One region of the Geodermatophilus sp. SYSU D00766 genome, then DNA from elsewhere that is predicted to be linked to it. Evidence: riboswitches for the same ligand, from Rfam matches in the RefSeq annotation. Region 1 holds a riboswitch; the other holds the start of a gene.
The links. A riboswitch is a leader RNA that binds a small molecule or an ion and turns the genes downstream of it on or off. The one in region 1 is predicted to bind cyclic di-AMP.
Positions count from the first base shown of each region.

Region 2: linked by a shared signal. The riboswitch ahead of ACI8AD_RS12110 (aggregation-promoting factor C-terminal-like domain-containing protein) and the one ahead of ACI8AD_RS23440 (C40 family peptidase) in region 1 are both predicted to bind cyclic di-AMP.

Region 1 is NZ_JBJGYI010000055.1:15,580-19,246, reverse strand. It holds gene ACI8AD_RS23455 (SMP-30/gluconolactonase/LRE family protein) at 1-278, shown strand, start outside; gene ACI8AD_RS23450 (hypothetical protein) at 282-575, opposite strand; gene ACI8AD_RS23445 (hypothetical protein) at 719-871, opposite strand; cyclic di-AMP (ydaO/yuaA leader) riboswitch at 1,225-1,377, shown strand; gene ACI8AD_RS23440 (C40 family peptidase) at 1,390-1,908, shown strand; gene ACI8AD_RS23435 (carbohydrate kinase family protein) at 1,965-2,882, shown strand; gene ACI8AD_RS23430 (DUF222 domain-containing protein) at 2,944-3,667, shown strand, end outside.
Region 2 is NZ_JBJGYI010000013.1:43,191-46,857, reverse strand. It holds gene ACI8AD_RS12115 (DivIVA domain-containing protein) at 1-502, shown strand, start outside; cyclic di-AMP (ydaO/yuaA leader) riboswitch at 667-828, shown strand; gene ACI8AD_RS12110 (aggregation-promoting factor C-terminal-like domain-containing protein) at 1,060-1,986, shown strand; gene ACI8AD_RS12105 (class I SAM-dependent methyltransferase) at 2,099-2,737, shown strand; gene ACI8AD_RS12100 (TetR/AcrR family transcriptional regulator) at 2,779-3,444, shown strand; gene ACI8AD_RS12095 (flavin-containing monooxygenase) at 3,521-3,667, shown strand, end outside.

The DNA of each region.
Region 1 (3,667 bases):
TCGCACCCGACGGCTGCGCCCTCGACGCCGAGGGCCGCATCTGGGCGGCCGACGGCGTGGGCGGTCGCGTCGTGCGGGTGGCCGAGGGCGGCGAGATCGTCGACGCCGTCGCCGCACCCGAGGGGCTGGGCGTGTTCGCCTGCATGCTCGGCGGCGACGACGGCCGGACGCTGCTGATGTGCGCGGCGCCGGACTTCTACGAGCACAACCGCGCGCCGGTGCGCGAGGCGGTGCTGCTGGCCACGGAGGTCGACGTCCCCCACGCCGGCCGCCCCTGACGCTCAGCCGCCGGTGACGGCGCGGGAGGTCCGGCTGCGGTGGACCGCGCGCGGGGGGCGCATGCCCAGGTCGGTGAGGATCCGCCCGGCCCGGCGCCGGCGCTCGCAGGCGCGCTCGCGCAGCAGGGCGCCGAGCGCGGCGTTGACCGACCGGTCCGCGCGGCGCTCGAGGAACTCCGCCGTCGCGAGGTGGGTCGCCGCCCGCCGCAGTGCCTCCACGTGCTCGCGCCGCTCGTGCGGTCGACGGTCCGCCGCACCCCCGCCGGTCCTCGTGGTGGTCGTCGTGGTCTCGGTCATGCGCTCCTCGCCCCCTCGGTGGTCCCCGCACCCATGAGGACGCCGCGAGGACGCCGGCATGACGCGGACCGCGGGAAGCACCCCCGGACGCACCACGCCCCCCGGCCCGGACGCGGGACGGGGGGCGTGCGGAGCGGAGTGGGTCAGTAGGCGCGGCCGCTCGTCCCGCCCTTCTTGTTCTTGCTCTGGTAGTCGCGGATGAACTGCTTGATCTTGGCCTGGTTCTGCGGCTTCTGGAGCTCCTGCACCACCTTGGCGGCGACACCCGAAGCCACGAGCTTCCTCAACATCCCCACGGGGTCCTCCTCATGTCGGTTGCCTGTCGGGTGCCCCGTCAACGTGCGGTGCAACCCTGGGGATCCCGGCGGCTGCGCTCCCCGCGCGTGGCGGGCCGTTGACGGCGTGTGCGGACGCACCGCCACGTCCTTTCTCGTCCCGCCCGGCGTGTCGGCGACGGCGCGTCGCCGGGAGGACGGCGGCGGCACGTGCATCCGTGCAGGTCGGAGCCGGTGTCCCGCCGTGCGGCCGGTGTCAAGTCCCGGGAGCCGGTCCGGGCGTGGCGGGCCCCCGGTCCGGTTGAGGGGCCTGGGACCCCTCCCTACCGTCGTCGCGGTCCGGCCAGGGTCCTCCGTCACGCCCTGTGTGACACCCGCCGGACACGCCGAACCGGGCACCGGCACGAGAGCCGGTACCCGGGCCGGGGACCCACCGCAGTCCTGGGGTGGAGCGCGATCCGTCGCGCCGGGCGACTCCCCCGTCCGAACCCGTCAGCTAACCCGGTAGGCGGCCGTGGAGAACAGGAGAACCGTCGTCGATGACGACTGCACGCACGTCCACCACCCGCCGCTCGTTCCGCGGCATCGCCGTCGCCGCCATCGCCGGAGCCGGCATCGTCCTCTCACCTCTCCCGGCCTCGGCGAACTCGGGTGGTGGTGGGACGGCGACCGCGACCGTGGCCGCCGCGCCGGCGGTCGCCCCCAACGCCGCGGCCCAGGTCGCCGTGGACACCGCGCTCGCCCAGGTCGGTGACCCCTACGTCTACGGCGCCACCGGCCCGAACGCCTTCGACTGCTCGGGCCTGACCAGCTACTCCTACGCGGCGGCCGGGATCTCGATCCCGCGCACCTCGAAGCTCCAGTCGACCTTCGGCACCGCGGTGGCCAAGTCCGACCTGCAGCCGGGTGACCTGGTCTTCTTCTACAGCCCGGTGTCGCACGTGGGCATGTACATCGGCAACGGCCAGATGGTCCACGCCTCGACCGCCGGCAAGCCGGTCGCCGTCGTCGACCTGGACTCGATGCCGAGCTACGCGGGCGCCCGCCGCGTCGCCTGACGCACCTCAGGCAGGGTGCCCCGGCCGGCCTCCCCGGCCGGGGCACCCTGGTCGCCGTGGACGACGAGGACGGCCCGCGATGGCCCCGCCGCGCCGGCTCCGGCCCGGTCGTGGCGGTGGGCAAGCTGGTCGCCGACCAGATGCTCGAGCTCAGTGAGCCGCTGCGGGCGGGGAGTCAGCAGCGGGTGGTGCGGACGACGACGGCGGGCGGGGCGCCGGCCAACGTCACGGCGACCCTGACCCGGCTCGGCACCCCGGCGCGGCTGGCCGGGTGGGCCGGGGCGGACCCGCTCACCGACACGCTGCTCGCCGGCCTGGCCGCGCGGGGCGTGCAGACGGCGGTGGTCCGCCGCGGCCGGGCGCCGCTGTCGACGGTCCTCGTCCACCCCGACGGCGAGCGGACGCCGCTCACCGACCGGGGTGAGGGCGGCCTGACACCGGACGACGTCCGCGCCGGGTGGCTCGCCGACGCCGCCGTCGTCCACCTGGACGGCTACGACCTGCTGCGCTTCCCGGACGCGCTGGTGGCCGTCGCCTCCCTCGCGCGCGACGCCGGCGTGCCGGTGAGCGTCGACATCGCGGCCGCGGCGCGGATCGAGCGGCACGGGGTCGCGGCCTACCGCGGGCTGCTCGCCGGGCTGCGGGCGGACCTGCTGTTCTGCAACGCCGCCGAGGCCGCGGTGCTGGGGCTGCTCGGCGGCCTGCCCGCGGAGGTGCCGCCGCTGGTCGTGGTGCACGCCGGCGCACACCCCACCCGCGTACTCACGCGGGCGGGTACGTGGCAGGTGCCGGTGGCGCCGCTGCCCGAGGGGCGGCTGCGCGACACGACCGGCTGCGGGGACGCCCTCGCCGCCGGGGTGCTGGCCGGGTGGCGAGGCGGGGCGCCGGTGCTGGACGCGGTCCGGACCGGGCACGAGGCGGCCGCGGTGGTCGCCGGTGTGCTCGGCGGCCAGCCGCCGCCACGTCCGTCGTGAACTTGGCTTTGACCTGCGGTTTCGTCTTGAGCAGCGCTTCAGTTGACGGTAGGCTTCGATCATGTGTTCGAGCGATCCCGCCGGCGGTGACTCGCTCGACGACGTCGCCGCGCTGGTTGCTGAGCGGAACCGGATCGACGCCGCACTGGCCCGCCGGGTGCGGGCGGCGGAGCTGTCCCAGGCGCCCGAACGCGACGGGCTGAAGTCGATGACGTCATGGCTGTGTGGGCACTGCCGACTCTCGCTGGCGGCCGCTACCCGGTTGGTGCGCAACGGGCGGGCGCTGGAGCACCTGCCCGCCCTGGCCGAGGCGCACGAAGCAGGCTGGGTGACCGCCGAGCAGGTCACCGAGGCAGCTCGGGTCGTCACTCCCGAGCGGCTGGCCGCTGCGACCGCGCGGGGCGTCGACCTGGGTGCGATCGACGCGGCACTGACGCAGGTGGCCCTCGACTGCGACCACCGCGACCTGGCCGGCGTGGTGCAGCGGTATCTCGACGCGCTGGATCCCGACGGTCCCGAGCCGGATCCGACCGAGGACCGGTCGCTGACGGTGGCCAAGCACGCCGACGGATCCCTGAGCGGCCGCTTCCACCTCGACGCGGTCGGTGGGGAGAAGCTGCAGGCGGCGCTGGAGGCGCACGTGCAAGCCGACCGGCCCGCCGGCGACCAGCGCACCCGCGCACAGCGGCAAGGTGACGCGCTGGTGCAGCTGTGCGACAACGCCCTGGGCTCCGGTGCATTGCCGGTGCTGCGGACGGTCAAGCCACACGTGGCCGTGCGGGTCG
Region 2 (3,667 bases), on a different contig from region 1:
GGCCGAGGCGCGGCTCCGCGGGGTCGCCGAGATGCGCGAGGCGGTCATCGCGCTGCGCCAGCAGACCCGCAGCGAGGCCGCGGCCGTGCTCGAGGCGGCCCGCCGCCAGGCGGCGGAGGTGGGCCGGGCAGCGGCCGAGGAGCGCGCCCGGCTCGACCGCGCGGCCGCCGAGGCGCGCGAGCAGCGGGACCGGGAGGCCGCCGAGGTGCGCGCCCGGGCCGACGCCGAGGCGCTCGAGCGCCGGCTGGCCGCCGAGGCCGAGCTCGCGCCGCTGCGCGACGAGCGCGACCAGGCCCGCGAGTGGCTGCTCGGGCTGACCGGCCAGATCGACCGGGCCCTCGCGGTCGTCGCCGGGGCGCTGCCCGAGGACGTCCCCGTCCTCGCCGAGCGCCGGGGGACCGCCGGAGTGCCGGACGGTCGCGACCCGGTCGCCGTCGGTGATGCGTCGCAGCTCACGATGCTGCACGGGGCCGGCCGGCCCGAGGTCGCCGCGGCCTCCTGACCGGCTCGCTGAGCAGGGCGGACGCCGGCCGCGGGGTCGGCGTCCGTCCCGCCTGCACCCCACCTGTCCCGCCCGTCCCTCCGGTCCCCGTGTTGTCACGGACCGGTAACGGCCTCTACCGTGGCGGGCGTCCGGTTGGTCGTCCCTCCCCGTCCGGGGAACCTGGCCGGACGCCGCCGAGTCGTGTCCGTCCCCGCGGACGCGAGCCGGGGACCCACCGCAGTGCCGGGGTGAATCGCACCCGGCGAGCTCCGCTCGCCGGCGCGTAGGGCTGCTTCCCGCCCGAACCCGTCAGCTAACTCGGTAGGCGGCTCACGGAAGGAACGGAGTCTCCGCATGCCCCGCCTCCGGGCCCCCGTGGCCCGCAGGTGCAGCCGCCGGCGCGCGCAGCGTGCCCTCGCGTCCTCCTGACGCCGGCTCGACCCTGCCCTGCCGCGCCCGGCACCGCCGGAGCCGCCGGAGACCCGCACTCCGCCAGACCCCGTAGACCGCGACCGCGTGTGCGCGCCCACGCCCCGGGCCGCCGCGTGCTCTCTCCCCCCGGAGTTCCCACCCTCATGCCCCGTAACCGCCACACCGCCTCCGACACGCCGGAGACCCTCGAGGCCGCCGCCGTCGAGGTCACCGACGTCGACGAGGCCCCCGCCCGCCGCCGCGGCCTGCTCGGCTCCCGCCGTCCGGCGCTGCTGCTCGGCACCGCCACCGCCGGCGCCCTGCTCGTCGGCGTCCTGACCGCCACCGGTACCGGCGGCAGCGCCGACACCGGGACCGACACCGCGAGCGCCTCCGTGGGCGTCGCCGAGGCGCTGGGCATCCCGCCGCAGTCCGAGGACGAGGACGCGGCCACCACCAGCGCCATCGGGGACGACACCCTCGCCTCCCTCGAGGACCTCGCCGCCTCGCGCAACCAGCGCACCGCGGTCGACGCCGCCGCCGTCGAGGCCCAGGCCGCCGCCGAGCAGGCTGCCGCAGAGCAGGCCGCCGCCGAGGAGGCCGCCCGCGTCGCCGCCGAGGAGGAGGCCGCCCGCGCCGCCGCCGAGGCCCAGGCCGCCGCCGAGGCCCAGGCCGCTGCCGAGGCTGCCGCGGCCGAGCAGGCCGCCGCCGAGCAGGCTGCTGCCGAGCAGGCCGCTGCCGCCGCGCCGGCCGCCGCGGCCACCGAGGCGCCGGCCGCCAGCAGCAGCGGCTCGAGCACCGCCAAGAGCGGGTCGTTCAAGGACTACGCGCTCAGCCTCGTCGGCGCCGAGCAGTTCTCCTGCCTGGAGAAGCTGTGGGGCAAGGAGAGCGGCTGGAACCCCACCGCGCAGAACCCCACCAGCACCGCCTACGGCATCGCGCAGTTCCTCGACTCCACCTGGGCCAGCACCGGCATCGCCAAGACCTCCGACGGTTACCTGCAGATCGACGCCGGCCTGATCTACATCAACGACCGCTACGGCTCGCCGTGCGAGGCCTGGGCCCACTCGCAGGCCACCGGCTGGTACTAGAAGGACCCGCTGCCCCCCACACCTCGCTCCGCTCGGCGGGGGCCCCTGCACCGGGGCCGTTCCAGCACGTCACCCAGGGGGGCCGTTCCGGTACGTCACTGAGGGAGGGCCGGTGACCAGGGTGGTGCCCGCGGCGTTCGTCCGCGCGCACACCCAGGTCCGCCGGCCCTCCCTCGTCCCGGAGGTGCGGCTGCACGTCGCCGACGACGTCGTCGCGCTGTGGGAGGCCATGGAGGACGCCGGCGGGGCCGGTGAGGACCCGCCGTTCTGGGCCGCGGCCTGGCCCGGCGGGCAGGCGCTGGCCCGGGCCGTGCTCGACGGCGCCGTCCCGGTGGCCGGCCGCCGCGTCCTCGACCTCGGGTCGGGCAGCGGGCTGGTCGCCGTCGCCGCCGTCCTCGCCGGTGCCCGGCACGTGCTGGCCAGCGACGTCGACCCGTTCTCCCGGACGGCGGTCGCGGTCAACGCGGTCCTCAACGGCGTCACCGGGATCAGCGTCATCGGCGACGTCCTGCACCGCGAGCCCCCCGACGTCGACCTCGTCCTGGCCGGGGACGTCTGCTACGACCGCGTGATGACCGAGCGGGTGCTGCCCTTCCTCGACCGGGCCCGCGCCCGCGGCAGCGCCGTCCTCGTCGGCGACCCGGGCCGGCCCTACCTGCCGCACGAGCGGCTCGAGCCGGTCACCGTCCTCGACGTGCCCGAGACCGAGGGCCCGGGCCTGCGCCGCACCACGGTGTGGCGGCTGCCCTGAGCGCCCCCGGGCACCGAGCCGCGCTCGGTAGGGTCGCCGCCGTGGCCGCACCGCTCCCCGTCCCGCCCGGCGGCAGCCGCGGACGCCGCGCCCGCCGCCCCTCCGGCGACGACCGCGAGCGGGCCATCCTCACCACCGCCGAGGAGCTGCTCGGGCAGCGTCCGCTGGCCGACATCTCCGTCGACGACCTCGCGCGGGGAGCGGGCATCTCCCGGCCGACCTTCTACTTCTACTTCCCGTCCAAGGACGCCGTCGTGCTCGCGCTGCTCGACCGGGTGGTCGAGGAGGCGCGCGCCTCCCGGGCCGCGGCGCTGCGGCGGGCCGGCGACGACGTCCGCGCCGGCTGGCGGGGCGCGCTCGAGGCGGTCCGCGACACCTTCCTCGCCCACCGCGCGCTCACCACCGCGGCGGCGTCCCTGCTGGCCACCAGCGCCGAGGTGCGCGCGCTGTGGTCGCAGGTGATGGAGCAGTTCGTCGCCGAGACCGCCGCCGCCATCGAGGCCGAGCGGGCCCGGGGCGCCGCCCCGCCCGGGCCGCCCGCCCGCGACCTCGCCGTCGCACTGAACTGGATGGACGAGCGGGTCATCCACGCGACCGCCACCGGGACGACGCCCGCGCTGGCCGAGGACGACCTGCTCGACGTGCTGCTCACCGTGTGGCTGCGCACCGTCTACGGCGGTGACGGCCCGGCCGCCGCCCCCGGTTGACCGACGCGCCGTCGACCGACTCGACAGTGTGTCGAGTACCGTCGTGCAGGTCACCCCGGCCGTCCCGAGGAGCGCCATGACCGAGCCCAGCACCGCCCGCCACGTCGACGTGCTGATCGTCGGCGCCGGACTCTCCGGCATCGGCGCGGCCTGCCACCTGCAGCGCGAGGCCCCGGGCCGGACCTACGCCGTCCTCGAGGCCCGTGAGGCCATCGGCGGCACC